One region of the Variovorax sp. GW821-FHT09D04 genome, then DNA from elsewhere that is predicted to be linked to it. Evidence: predicted binding sites of a transcription regulator. Region 1 holds the regulator's gene; each other region holds the start of a gene.
What was found. Region 1 encodes sigma-54, which starts transcription at its own class of promoters, with help from an activator protein. Its sites were predicted from a motif close to TGGCANGNAANCTGCTTT; they were not measured.
Positions count from the first base shown of each region.

Region 1 (3,532 bases):
AGCTCGTGCAGCTCGGCGCCCAGCGCCAGCATGTCGGCGCGGTAGCGGCGGTAGGCGGTGTGGACCAGCGGCTCGTCGGTGGCGGCGAGCGAGTTGGTGACCACGCTGATCTTCACGTTGCGCCCGCGGATCTCGCGCATCACCTCCAGCCCCGACGCGCCCGGGATCAGGTAGGGCGAGACCAGCGTCACCTCGCTGCGCGCGCGGCGCATCTGCTCGACCACGTTGTAGCGCACGCTGTCCACGTCGAGCAGCGGCACGCCGCCGTACGACGCGGTCTTGCCGATCACGCGGTCGGGCGAATCGGCATACGCCTCGGCGGTGCTCCAGATCAGGCCCAGCTTGCCGGCGTCGAGGTCGTCGGCCACCGGGCTGTAGCCGAGCAGGTCGTTGGGCGCAGGTTTGGGCGGCGGCGGCGTGGTGTCGGGGCCGGTGGCGGCGTCGAAGCGGCGCTGCAGCTCTTCGCGCGGCAGGTCGGTGTGCACGACCGCGCCGATCGGGCGCACATGCGGGCTGTTCCAGTACTGGTCGAACAGCACGCCCAGTCGCGGGATCAGCGCGCCCGTGACGAAGGTGTCGAGGTCGATGAAGTTCGGGCCGGTGGTGCGGCGGAAGTACTGGTTGCCGATGTTGCGCCCGCCCGCCACCGCCATCGCACCGTCGGCGATGAAGAGCTTGTTGTGCATGCGCCGATTGACGCGGCTGAAGTCGAACAGCGACGCGGTGAAGCGCTTGAGCAGGCTGCCGCGCCCGGCCGGGAACGGGTTGAACAGGCGCAGCTCCACGTTCGGCGTGGCGGCCAGGCCGAGCAGCAGCTCGTCTTCGCCGGACGTGTACAGGTCGTCCATCAAGAGACGCACGCGCACGCCGCGCTGGGCCGCATCGCGCAGGGTGCGCAGCAGGTAGCGACCGGTCTCGTCGTTCTCGATCTGGTAGTACTGCACGTCGAGCGTGCGCTGGGCGCGGCGCGCCAGCTGCAGCCGCGTGTCGAAGGCGAAGTCGCCGCCGGGCATCAGGCGAAAGCCGCTGAGGTCGGGGTCGGGCTGCGAGGCCAGCGCGATCTTGCCGAGCGCGGTGTCGGCCGAGACGGCGATGGCCTTGGTGGGCGGGCGCGGTGCCTCGTCGGGCAAGGTGGCACAGCCGGCGAACAGCGATGCAGCCACGAGGGCGAAGACCCAATGCCCCCAGCGCGACAGCAGGCGACGGGTCATCGTGGGCTTTCTACAGAGCCTTGCGCAGGTTGGCCGGTGCGATGCGCAAGGCTTCGCGGTACTTGGCGACGGTGCGGCGCGCGCACTCGATGCCCTGCTCTTTCAGCATCTCGGAAATCTGGCTGTCGGACAGCGGCTTCTTGATGCTCTCGGAACTCACGAACTGCTTGATCAGCGCGCGCACTGCCGTGCTCGACGCGTTGCCGCCGGTCTCGGTGCCCAGCGCCGAGCCGAAGAAGTACTTGAGCTCGACCGTGCCGAAGGGCGTTGCCATGTACTTGGCGGTGGTCACGCGCGAGATGGTCGACTCGTGCAGGCCCAGTTCGTCGGCGATCTCGCGCAGCACCAGCGGGCGCATGGCCAGCTCGCCGTGCACGAAGTAGCTCTTCTGCCGCTCGACGATGGCGTTGCTCACGCGCAGGATGGTGTCGAAGCGCTGCTGGATGTTCTTGATGAACCAGCGCGCCTCCTGCAGCCGCTGCGACAGCGCCTGGCTGCCCTCGCCCTTGTGCGACTTGAGCGCACCGGCGTAGATGTCGTGCACGCGCAGGCGCGGCATGACTTCGGGGTTGAGCATGACGCGGAACTTCACGTTCGTGCCGCGCCCGGTCTTGGTGACGATCACGTCGGGGATGACGATGTTGCGTTCGACGTCGACGAAGCGGCGCCCCGGCTTGGGTTCGAGCCGCGCAATGATCTGCAGCGCCGAGCGCACCAGCTCTTCGTTGGTGCGCGTGAGCGTGGCCAGGCGCTTGAAGTCGCGCCGCGCGAGCAGCTCCATCGGCTGCTTGCAGATCGCGATGGCGGTCTTGCGGATGAGCGCTTCGGCCTCGGTCTCGTCTTCGCTGGCGAGCGCCTTCAGCTGGATGCTCAGGCATTCGCCGAGGTCGCGCGCACCGACGCCGACCGGCTCCAGGCTCTGCAGCAGGCCCAGCGCCACCTGGAAGTGGTGCACGAGGTCGTCGAACTGGTCGTTGTCGTCGCCCGCCAGGCCCGAGGCCAGCGCGGGCAGCGAGTCTTCGAGGTAGCCGTCGTCGTTGAGCGACTCGATCAAAAAGCGCAGCGCGGCGCAGTCGTTTTCATTGAGCCGCAGGCTCAGCGCCTGGCGGTGCAGGAACGACTGCAGCGACTCCTGGCTGCGCGCGAGTTCGGTGGCGTCGGCACGCTCGTCGTCGCCCAGGTTGTTCTGGCGCGCGGGCGCGTCGCTGCCCCACTCGCTGTCGTCGGGCGCCATGTCGACGGTGCCGTCGCCTTCCCAGTCGGGCTCGCGCTCGGCGATCTCGGCGGCGGGGCCGTCGGTGTCGGGGGTCGAGGTGGTGGTGTCGCTGGAGGTGGAGGACGTGCTGGCGGCGGACGGCGTGAACTCGGCCTCACCCTCGCCCGCGTCGTCGCGCGGCACCGGCGCGTCGGCCGTGTCCAGCCCGAACTCCTCGCGCGCCGCTTCTTCCGCGGTGCGCTCGAGGAACGGGTTCTCGTCCAGCATCTGCTCCACCTCCTGGCTCAGTTCGAGCGTGGAGAGCTGGAGCAGGCGAATGGACTGCTGCAGCTGTGGCGTCAAGGCCAGATGCTGCGAGACGCGAAGGGACAGCCCTTGCTTCATGAGGAAATGGCTCCCCCCCAGGCTGCGCGCTTCGCGCTACGCCAACCCCCTACCGGGGGCGGGCCGGCCGCTTCGGGCGGCCGTGCGCGGCGGCCCCCGCGAGGAAGCTCCGCGCGGACGGCGGCCACGATGATCCTTGACCCTCGCCGCACGGTCACATCCGGAAGTGCTCGCCCAGGTACACCCTGCGTACCTCGGCGTTGTCGACGATCTCCGAGGGTGTGCCTTGTGCCAGCACGTGCCCGTCGCTGATGATGAACGCGTGATCGCAGATGCCCAGCGTCTCACGCACGTTGTGGTCGGTGATGAGCACGCCGATGCCGCGCTCTTTCAGGAAACTGATGATCCGCTGGATCTCGATCACGGCGATCGGGTCGATGCCGGCGAAGGGCTCGTCCAGCAGGATGAAGCGCGGCTGCGTGGCCAGCGCGCGCGCGATCTCGACGCGGCGGCGCTCGCCGCCCGACAGCGCGAGCGCGGGCGAATCGCGCAGGTGGTCTACGCGCAGGTCGGCCAGCAGGTCGGCCAGGCGCTCTTCGGTGTGCTGCTTGGTCAGCGGCATCATGCGGCCGTTGGCGTCGGGTTCGCGCTGCAGCTCGAGCACGGCGCGCACGTTTTCCTCGACCGTGAGCTTGCGGAAGATCGAGGCCTCCTGCGGCAGGTAGCTCAGGCCCATGCGCGCGCGGCGGTGGATGGGCATGTGGGCGATGGGCTCGCCGTC
Region 1 covers NZ_JBWKPA010000014.1:67,516-71,047, forward strand. Annotated here, with positions in the region: gene AC07O4_RS29040 (phospholipase D family protein) at 1-1,211, opposite strand, end outside; gene rpoN (RNA polymerase factor sigma-54) at 1,222-2,811, opposite strand; gene lptB (LPS export ABC transporter ATP-binding protein) at 2,966-3,532, opposite strand, start outside.

Region 2 (3,532 bases), on a different contig from region 1:
CGAGATCAGCGCGGGCATCGGCCTGAACAGCGGCCTCATGAGCGTCGGCGACATGGGCTCGACCGCAAGGCGTAGCTATACCGTGGTCGGCGACGCGGTCAATCTCGCGTCCCGGCTCGAGGGCCTGAGCGGACACTACGGGGTCGAGATCGTGGCCAGCGGCGCCACCCGCGAGGCGGCGCCCGGGTTCGTCTGGCAGGAACTCGACAGCGTGCGCGTCAAGGGCAAGGCCCAGGCTGTGGCCATCTACACCCCGCTCGCGCCGCAGGCCGATGCCGAGGCGCAGGACCCGACACGGCAGCAACTCGACCGCTGGAGCCAGGTGCTCGCCGCCTACCGCCGCCAGGATTGGGCGCTGGGCCGGAACTTGCTGGCTCCCCTGCTCGCCGCGGATGCGAAAAAAGTCCTTTACCAGCTCTACGCCCAGCGTTTAGCCTCGATGGCGCTTCGCCCGCAGGACCCGGACTGGGACGGCGCCACCCGGTTCGACACCAAATGACGACAGACGCATACAAGGGGTCTTCCACAATGCAGGTTCGCGTGCTGGGTTGCTCGGGCGCCATCGCCAAGGACTGCCGCACCACCTCGTTCCTGGTCGATGCGGACCTGCTCGTGGACGCCGGCACGGGTGTCGGCGACCTCACCCTCGACGAGATGGCCGCCATCGACGACGTGGTGCTCACCCACTCGCACCTCGACCACATCGCCGCCCTGCCCCTGATGCTCGACGCCGTCGGCAGCCGCCGCGCCCGGCCGCTGCGCGTGCATGCCCTGGCCGCCACCATCGACGCGCTGCGGGCGCATGTGTTCAACAACGTCATCTGGCCGAATTTCGAACGCATTCCCAGCCCCGAATCGCCGTTCGTGAGCTTTCACGAGATCGCGGTCGGGCAACGCCTCGAACTGGGCAGCGACGCCCCCAAGCTGATCGAAGTGCTGCCGGCCGTCCACACCGTGCCGGCCTGCGGCTTCGCCATCCGCCGGGCCGAAGGTGGCGCCCACTGGGTCTTCAGCGGCGACACCGAACGCAACCCGCCCTTCTGGGAGCGCATCAACGCGATCGACGTGGCGATGCTGGTCATCGAGACGGCCTTCAGCTCCCGCGAGGAGGCTTTGGCCGAACGCAGCCTGCACCTGTCGCCGGTGGCGCTGGCGCACGAGCTGGCGCATATCGATCCGGGCAAGCAGTACCCGATCTACATCACCCACACCAAGCCGGCCGAGACCGAGGAAATCATGAGCCAGATCGAGATGCTGGCGGGGCGGGAGGTGGCTGGGTTGGCGCAGCGGGACATCCGTTGGCTCAAGGCGGATGGAGTGCTGACCTTCTGACAGGGCCCGGTCGGGCATGACAAATTTGTCGACACAATTGGCATCTGAGTGCGAGTTGTGTCACATCATGTAACCATCTTGTGACCAAAGACGGCCTGATCGAGGGCTGCAGGGTGGGGAAACCGGGTGGCACGGATGCTGCGGAAGTTACCCCGCTCCGGGCTGGTTCCCGGGCTCTACAAACCAACCTGGAGTTAATGAATGAACCGTCGTTCTATCGCACGCAATGTGCAAAAGGGTTTCACCCTGATCGAATTGATGATCGTTGTGGCGATCATTGGTATCTTGGCTGCTGTGGCTCTGCCGGCGTATCAGGATTACACCAAGCGCGCAAAGGTGACGGAGCTGATTTTGGCTGCGTCGGCGTGCCGCACGACGATTAGCGAAGTCGTGCAATCGGCCACAGGCACCTCATTGCCGAACGCAGGTGCATGGGGGTGCGAATCGACTTCTGCCACTTCCCAGTACGTGGCCAGTGTGGCAACCAGCAATGCCGGCGTGGTTACCGTCACGGCTCAGAATATTCCGGGCGTTACCGGAACCATTACCTTGACGCCGTACGTAGGCGCCACTGGAACGACTGTTCCCACTGCCGGTTCGGTTATCGGTCGTTGGGTCTGCAACGGCACCATCGATCCCAAGTTCCGTCCGGGTTCATGCCGCGGGTAATAATTCTCTGAAAGAAATGGGCAGCTTCGGCTGCCTTTTTTTATGTCCAAATTTTCGCTTCGGCAAGTCCTGATTTTTATTACGTCGAGCCTGATTGGGGTTGGCTGGCTTGTTCCCAATCATTACGCGCCATGGGTATCTGCATGGAGCGACGGAGCCTCAATTCTGGTCTTTTTCTTGATGGCGGCTCTGATTCTTGCCGAAGTCAAAATAATAGATCGAGGAAAACAGTCGGCGTTGCTGATGTTTGTCGCGTGCGTTTCGGTTGTTGTTGTTGTTTTTCAGGTTGCATTCGGGAAAATAATATATAGCGGTGATGCACTTGTTTCTGTCTTTTACATACTGATTTGGCTCGGTTGTGTCATTGTTGGGTCTATTGCAAAAGATAAATTGGGAAATGAGTGGTTGTTGGCTTTCTTGGGCGGGCTTGCCGGATTTTCGATTCTGAGTGTCACTATTGCATTGCTTCAGTGGACCGGTTCCCAGGAGTTGGGCGTTTATTTTGCGGAGCTGAAACCGGGGGGGCGCCCATTTGCGAACGTTGCACAGCCCAATCATTTTGGGACTATTTGTTTCGTGGGGCTGTGCGTTGCGCTTTATATTTATGAGCGAAAATTGGTCGGGAGGCTGCCATTTTTTCTTTTTGCCTGCTTTTTTGTCATTGGCATGGTACTGTCTCAGTCACGGACTGGTTTGCTTCAGTTGGCCATTCTTGTGATTTTGCTATGGATGAAGAAGGGGAAATTTCTAATTCGAATTTCAGGAGTTCTGTTATTGCTCTTGTGCGTGCTTGCATTGATTGGCGTCTTCAAGTTTCGTGAAATAAACGATTTTCTGCTTCTTGGTGGCGGGCGTAATTTCCAAAGCTCAGTTGGACAAGAAATAAGGCTGTCTTATTGGGTATCAATGGTCGATGCATTAAGACGCGAGCCGCTCTGGGGTTACGGATGGCAACAGGTCGGGGCGGCGCAATATGCGATTGCACCTGATCATCCTAGCGTCGGAGCTTATTTTGAACACAGTCACAATCTTATTCTTGACTTGATGCTCTGGAATGGGGTTTTTTTGGGTGCTGCTCTTGTGTTGGCCTTGGCCATTTGGTGTTTTGGGGTATTTTTTAAATTGAGGGATGCATCGGAGTTGTGGGTATTTGCCATAATTGTCGGGCTCTTTGTTCATTCGATGCTGGAATACCCTTTTGACTATGCGTATTTTTTAATTCCGCTTGGAATTTTGATGGGATGGCTTCAGAGGGGGGGAGGGGTTGATTTGAAAATGAAAAAAGGGAAGAGTCTGTGTTGTATTCTTGCTCTCACATTCCCACTTTTTCTTGTGATTGTGTTTGACTATGCTCGCTTTGAAGAATCCTTTCGAGAATTTCGACTGGAGGCGGCTGGGATAGGGGCGGAAGCGATGGTGATCTCCACTCCGAATGCTATCGTATTGAATCAGCTAGAGAGTTTTCAAAAATTCGCTGCCAAAGAGGCGCGGCCGAATATGACAGTGGATGAGTTGAATTCAATGAAAATGA
Region 2 covers NZ_JBWKPA010000002.1:549,586-553,117, reverse strand. Annotated here, with positions in the region: gene AC07O4_RS08810 (CHASE2 domain-containing protein) at 1-499, shown strand, start outside; gene AC07O4_RS08805 (3',5'-cyclic-nucleotide phosphodiesterase) at 529-1,332, shown strand; gene AC07O4_RS08800 (pilin) at 1,534-2,001, shown strand; gene AC07O4_RS08795 (PglL family O-oligosaccharyltransferase) at 2,044-3,532, shown strand, end outside.
Region 2: the regulator sigma-54 is predicted to act here: its motif matches at 1,460-1,477, upstream of AC07O4_RS08800 (pilin).

Region 3 (3,532 bases), on a different contig from region 1:
GCGTGCACACGCCCTGGCCCACGGCCTCGCAGATCTGGCCCTTGGTGACGCTGTTGCACGAGCAGATCTGCGCGCTGTCGGGCAGCGCCTCGACGCCCAGGCCCGGCTTGGCCTTGCCGTCGCTCGACGGCAGGATCAGGAACTCGGGCTCGTCGGGCAGCGCGATGCCGTTGAGCGCCAGCTGCAGCAGCGTGCCGTACTCGCCGGCGTCGCCGACCAGCACCGCGCCCAGCAGCTGCTTGCCGTCTTCGCTGACCACGATCTTCTTGTAGACCTGCTTGCGCTCGTCGATGTACTGGTAGGCGCGCGACTTCGGCGTCTTGCCATGCGCGTCGCCGATGCTGGCCACGTCGACGCCCATCAGCTTGAGCTTGGTGCTCAGGTCGGCGCCGGTGAAGGCGGCGTCGTCCTGGCCGGCGATGTGGCGGGCGGCCACGCGCGCCATGTCGTAGCCCGGCGCGACGAGGCCGAAGGTCTGTTCGTTCCACGACGCGCATTCGCCGATGGCGTAGATGCTGCGGTCGCTGGTGCGGCAGTGGCTGTCGATCGCCACGCCGCCGCGCGGGCCCACGGCCAGCAGGCTCTGGCGCGCCAGTTCGTCGCGCGGGCGGATGCCGGCGGAGAACACGATCATGTCGGTCTCCAGGTGCGTGCCGTCGGCGAACACCATGCGGTGCCGCGCGCTCGCGCCGTCGACGATCTCCACCGTGTTGCGGCCGGTGTGCACGTGCAGGCCCAGCGCCTCGATGCTGCCGCGCAATGCACGGCCGCCGCCCTCGTCGACCTGCACCGCCATCAGGCGCGGCGCGAACTCGACGACGTGCGTTTCCAGGCCCATGTCGCGCAGCGCCTTGGCGCATTCCAGGCCCAGCAGGCCGCCGCCCACCACCACGCCGCTGCGCGACTTCGCGCCGCAGGCCTTCATGGCGTCGAGGTCCTCGATGGTGCGGTAGACAAAGCAGTTCGGCCGGTCGCGGCCCGGCACGGCCGGCACGAAGGGGTTGGAGCCGGTGGCCAGCACCAGCTTGTCGTAGGCGATCACCTCGCCGTCGGTCGTGGTGACGGTGTTGTTGCGCCGTTCGACGGCCACGGCCCGCGCGGCCAGGCGCAGCGTGAAGCCGCTGCGCTCGAAGAAGCCGGGCTCGACCAGCGACAGGTCGTCGGCCGTCTTGCCGGAGAAGTACTCGGACAGGTGCACCCGGTCGTAGGCCGGGCGCGGCTCTTCGCACAGCACGGTGACCTGTGCGCCGGGAATGCCGAGCGTGTGGAGTTGCTCGAGGAACTTGTGGCCGACCATGCCGTGGCCGATGACTGCGATCTTCATTGGGGGTCCTGCACGCAACCGGCCCTGGAAGGCGCCCCCGCAGCCGCTGTCGAACAGACAGCGTCGTTGGGGCCCCCGCGACGGAACGGATGCGAAATGGGTTGGAGCAGACGAACCGGCGGCGGGCGGCCATCGGTGCGCTTGAACCCCGCCGTCGTTAGCGGAGGCATTGCGAACCCGCCGCAGAGGCCGGTGGGTCGCCACCGTGTTCAGCAATAAGCGTGCCGCGCTCAAAAGCCCGTGCGGTGGGCCTCATCGGCCGGTGGCGCACCGAAAACGGACCGGGGCCGGCACGCCGCGCACGGGCGTCGTGCGCCGGCGCTCTCCGCATTGGTGCGCCGGGGTGCAGGGGCGCAAGGGGGCGGCGGCGCCGGTGCGCGGGGCTTTTCCGTATGCTCGGGGCCTTGCAACGCAGGGCGAACGCCCCCACGAACCCCGAAGAACTTGCCATGTGCGGCTCCGAACTCCATTCCCTCCCTGAAGGTGTCCAGCGCGTCTCCCGCGTGCTGCAGGACGCCGGCCATCCCCATGCACCCCGCATGCTCGACGACGCCTGCCGCACCGCGCAGCAGGCCGCCGACGCGCTGGGCATCTCGGTCGGGCAGATCGCCAAGAGCATCATCTTCCGGCGCAAGAGCGACGAGGCGGCGGTGCTGGTCATCACCTCGGGCGACAAGCGCGTCGACGAGAAGAAGGTCGATGCCATCGTCGGCAAGACCGGCCGCGCTGACGCCGACTTCGTGAAGGCGCGCACCGGCTTCACCATCGGCGGCGTGTCGCCGGTGGGCCATGTGACCAAGCCCGTGGTGCTGATCGACCGCGAGCTGTTCCGCTTCGAGGAGATCTGGGCCGCCGCGGGCCATCCGCACGCCGTGTTCCAGCTGCACCCGACCGATTTAGAGAAGCTCACCGGCGCGCCGGTGGCCGACGTGGTGTGAACTTCGACGAAGCGCATGCGCTCGCCGAGCGCGCGGGCACCGTGCAGCGCATGGACGGCGAGGTGCCTTCGCCGTGCTCGTCGGTGTGCCGCATGGACCGCCTGAGCGGCTTCTGCGAAGGCTGTCTGCGCACCATTCCCGAGATCGCCGGCTGGAGCAAGATGGAAGACGACAGCCGCCGCCAGGTGTGGCGCGCGATCGAGCTGCGGGCCCAGGCCGGCATCTGGCGCGTGCCCGAACCCACCACAGGAGACCACGACGCATGAAGCACATCGACTTCTATCTCGATTTCATCTCGCCCTACGCGCACCTGGCGTTCGAGCACCTGCCCGAGGCGCTCGAAGGCCTGAGCGTGAGCGTGGCCTACAAGCCGGTGCTGCTGGGCGCGCTGCTCAAGCACCACGGCCAGCTCGGCCCGGCCGAGATTCCTTCGAAGCGCAGCTGGACCTACCGCCACGTGCTGTGGCTGGGCCAGGCGCACGGCATCCCCATCGAGATGCCGGCCTCGCACCCGTACAACCCGCTGCCGCACCTGCGCCTGGCCGTGGCCACGGGCGACGACGGCAGCATCAGCCGCCTGGCGGCCGAAACCCTCTTTCGCCATGTGTGGCGCGGCGGCGAAGAGGCGGGCGACGCCACGCGGCTGGCCGCGCTCACCGCGCAGCTGCAACCCAAGCGCGACGTGAACGGCGACGAGAACAAGGCCCTGCTCAAGCGCAACACCGATGAGGCCGTGGCGCAGGGCGTGTTCGGCGTGCCGTGCTACGTGGTCGATGGGCGCCTGTTCTGGGGCTTCGACGGCCTGGCGATGCTGCGTGCCTACCTGCGGGGCGATGCGTGGTTCGACGGTCCGCAATGGACCGGCGCCGACCAGCGGCCCTCGTTGCTGCGCAAGAGCTGAGGCTTTTTTGCTGCTTCGCAGCAAGGACTGAGGACAAACCCGCGCAGGGTCCTTGTTTCTTACAAGCTGAAACGAGCAGCGCGGGTTTCACCCTAAACCGTAAGCGCCCGTTCAGTTTCGCGAAAGCCTCGGGTCAGTCGCGCCTCCAAGAATGCCCCACGGTCCCGAATGCCGGGAACCGATGGACGCATACATACACACCAGGAGACGACGATGGCAGCCACGCTAGATTCAAGGGGAGTGCCGCATCCGGCCCCCCGGCCCATGTCCGCGGAGGAGAAGAAGGTCATCTTCGCCTCCTCGCTCGGCACCGTGTTCGAGTGGTACGACTTCTATCTGTACGGTTCGCTCGCCGCGATCATCGCGAAG
Region 3 covers NZ_JBWKPA010000007.1:317,488-321,019, reverse strand. Annotated here, with positions in the region: gene nirB (nitrite reductase large subunit NirB) at 1-1,324, opposite strand, end outside; gene AC07O4_RS22375 (YbaK/EbsC family protein) at 1,774-2,262, shown strand; gene AC07O4_RS22370 (DUF1289 domain-containing protein) at 2,259-2,528, shown strand; gene AC07O4_RS22365 (2-hydroxychromene-2-carboxylate isomerase) at 2,525-3,163, shown strand; gene AC07O4_RS22360 (MFS transporter) at 3,377-3,532, shown strand, end outside.
Region 3: the regulator sigma-54 is predicted to act here: its motif matches at 1,534-1,551, upstream of nirB (nitrite reductase large subunit NirB).

Region 4 (3,532 bases), on a different contig from region 1:
CAGGGGCTGCTCGCGAACGAGCCCTTGCGGGATGGGGACGCCTTTGTCCGGTTCGGTGGGCCGCACCCGCCGTTGGGTGCAACCTGCCTTTGAGACCTTGCGGTCCCGTGCCAAGGACTACGCAAGCGACGTGCCAGCTCGAACCCGCCGTTGGGAGCTATGGAAAAGATAGCTGGCAGGGCGCGCCGGCGCAGGAGAAAGTTCCTGCTGGCTCGCTAACCCGGGCGACGCACAGTTGTTGTGCGCTGCACCAATCCAAGCGGCCCGGGTCAGCGCCGCGGTGCAGGTTCGAGCGGCAGGTAGTCGGCCATGGCCAGCATCGACTCGGCCACGTCGACGAGGCGGCGCTTCTGGTTCATGGCGGTCTGGCGCAGCATCTTGTGCGCCTCGGCCTCGCTCAGGCGTCGGTGCGCCATCAGCAGGCCCTTGGCGCGCTCGACGATCTTGCGTTCGTTGAGCGAGGCGCGCACGGTGTCGAGCTCGTCGCTCATGGCCTGCAGGCGCTGCGACTGCTCCTGGACCATGTCGAGCACCGAGCGCTCGAGGTGGCGCCCGAGCTGCGCCGGCGTGGCGTCCTGCGCCTGCTGGGCATCGTCGAAGAAGAGCGCGCCGCCGGCCTGCGGGGCCAGCGTGCCGAGCAGCTGGCGGTATGCGGCCAGCTCGCTGCGCGCCTGGGCGGTCTTGTGGTCGCACAGCGCGCGCAGGTCGGCCGAGAGGCGGTTCTCGACCGTCTGCATGGCGTCGATGCGCCGCGTGCAGCAGTCGAACCAGGCCTGGCTCAGCAGCGCGTCGGCCGGCACCGACGTGGCGCCCTTGCGGCGCAGGCGCTCGAGTTCGGCGAGCACGGCGTCCGACTGGCTGTCGTGCCACAGCGTGCGCACCGCGTCGCCCGAGAAATCGATGAACACCTGGAAGCAGCGCTCCTGCGACTCGATGAGGTGGCGCCACTGCTGGCGCTGCGCGTCGTCGCCCCGGCCCAGCGCGAGCGCGGCGGCGCCGAAGGCCCGCTCCTGGCCGGCGAACTCCTTGCCCTGCATGAAGTTGAACATCGCCACCAGCAGGCGCGAGATTTCGGGGTCGGTGGCGCCGTCGGCCGCCTCGAACACCACCGCCAGCAGGCCGGCCACCAGCTTGGCGAAGGCGGCCACGGCCTGCGCCGGCTGGAGTTCGAGCGCGTCGATGCGCCGGCGCAGCGCGGGCAGGGCGTCCAGGCCGGGCAGCACCCAGGCGATGCGGCTGAACAGGCGCGCGCCGTGGCCGGCGCCCACCGCGCGGTGGTGCTCGGCCTCAAGCCGGTCGAAGCCGGCGCGCACCTGCTGCTCGAGCGCGAGGCATTCGGCGATCTGCGGGCCGCGCTGGTCGGCAAAGCGCCCGCCGTGCGAGGCCAGGAACACGTTCGACATGCCGCGCTCGCGCTGCAGCGCATGCACGAGCCGCCCGATGGCGCCGACCAGCTCGCTGGTGCGCGCGAGCTGGTCCAGCGCGTCGATCTCGCATCGGCGCGCGGCGATCAGGAAGCTCAGGCCGGAAGTCATTCGTGGGGGCGCAGAAGGGGCGCATCCCGCTCGTGCAACTTCCGTGCCTCGCTTGTCCCTTCGCGGGCGCCGCCGGCGGGCGGCCCCTACACTCGGCGCCATGCTCTTGTTGGGAATCGAATCATCCTGCGACGAGACCGGCGTGGCGCTGGTCGAGTCGCACGGCGACGCGCTGCCGCTGCTGCGTTCGCACGCGCTGCACAGCCAGATCGCCATGCACCAGGCCTATGGCGGCGTGGTGCCCGAGCTGGCCAGCCGCGACCACATCCGCCGCGTGCTGCCGCTCACCGAAGCCGTCATGGCCGAAGCCGGACGCTCGCTGGCCGAGATCGACGTGGTGGCCTACACGCGCGGCCCGGGCCTGGCCGGCGCGCTGCTCGTGGGCGCGGGCGTGGCCTGCGCGCTCGGCGTGGCGCTGGGCAAGCCGGTGCTGGGGGTGCATCACCTCGAAGGGCATCTGCTGTCGCCGTTCCTGAGCGCCGACCCGCCCGAATTTCCGTTCGTGGCGCTGCTGGTGTCGGGCGGCCACACGCAGCTGATGCGGGTCGACGGCGTGGGCCGCTACGAACTGCTCGGCGAGACCATCGACGACGCGGCCGGCGAGGCCTTCGACAAGAGCGCCAAGCTCATGGGCCTGCCGTACCCCGGCGGCCCCTGGCTCGCGAAGCTGGCCGAAGGCGGCGACGCCGCGGCCTTCAAGCTGCCGCGACCGCTGCTGCACAGCGGCGATCTCGATTTTTCGTTTGCCGGCCTGAAGACGGCCGTGCTCACGCAGGCCAAGAAGCTCGGCGACCAGCTCGAGGCGCGCAAGGCCGACCTGGCCGCCTCCACGCAGGCGGCGATCGTCGAAGTGCTGCTGAAGAAGTCGCTCGCGGCGCTGGACCAGACCGGCCTGAAGCGGCTGGTGGTCGCCGGCGGCGTGGGGGCCAACAAGAACCTGCGCGAGCAGCTGAATGCGGCCTGCGCGAAGCGCAAGGTGCGCGTGCACTACCCCGAGCTGCACCTGTGCACCGACAACGGCGCCATGATCGCCATGGCCGCCGCGATGCGTCTGCAATCAGGCCTGTCGCAGGCCTCGGAGCGCTATGCCTTCGACGTCAAGCCGCGATGGCCGATGGCATCGCTGATGACGCCCGAGACGCCGCTGCCGGAAACCGCATAGCCGGCTGCTGCCGTGCACGCCCCAGCGAGGGCAGCGGCAGCACGTCGAGCACGTTGCGCCAGAGCTGGCGCCACTCGGGCCAGTCGTGGCCGCCTTCGGTCGTGAACACGCGCCCCGGGGGCAGGGCGTCGGCCAGCAGCTTGTGGTTGCTGGCAAAGCGGTCGGCCAGGCCGAAACCCAGGTACAGCGGCGGCAGGTCCTGGGAAGGCTTCGGCGCCAGGTACTGCTGGAAGAAGGGCCAGAGCTTGCGGTCGGGTTCCTCGTCGGGCTGCGGCCCGGTGGGCGCCTGCCAGGCGCGCAGGCCGCCGGCCTTCTTGATTTCCGCACCGAGCACGCGGCGCCCGAGGTAGGGCGCCAGCGCCACGATGCCGTCCACCGAGCCCGGGCGCGCCAGTTCGTGGATCAGCGCGCCGAATCCGCCGATGGAAATGCCGACCAGCCAGATCGAGGTGTAGCCCTTGGCCCGCTGGGGCTCGATGACGTCGGCGTGCAGCCGCTCGCTGAGGGTCTGGTCGTAGTAGTAGGAGACGTCCGCATCGACCAGCAGTGCGTCGGCTGCGAGGTGCCGCTCGCGCACGGCGCTGATGAAGCCCTCGCGCTCGAACTCTTCGGGCTTGAGGTAGGCCCCTGGCAGGAAGATCAGGAGCGTGTCGGACCGTTCGTTGTCATTGGCTGACTGCAGGTGCGTTTTCATGGTGCCTTGAGGCACACCCGCTGTCCGCACCGCCCGGGAACTCGATGCGTTTACGAGATGCCCACGAAGAAGAAAGTACTAATAAATCGTCACATCATGTGACGTTATCCGGCACTATTGTGAATACGGCGCTTGTTTAAA
Region 4 covers NZ_JBWKPA010000012.1:130,928-134,459, reverse strand. Annotated here, with positions in the region: gene AC07O4_RS27870 (nitrate regulatory protein) at 270-1,535, opposite strand; gene tsaD (tRNA (adenosine(37)-N6)-threonylcarbamoyltransferase complex transferase subunit TsaD) at 1,636-2,697, shown strand; gene AC07O4_RS27860 (alpha/beta hydrolase) at 2,633-3,391, opposite strand.
Region 4: the regulator sigma-54 is predicted to act here: its motif matches at 1,567-1,584, upstream of AC07O4_RS27870 (nitrate regulatory protein).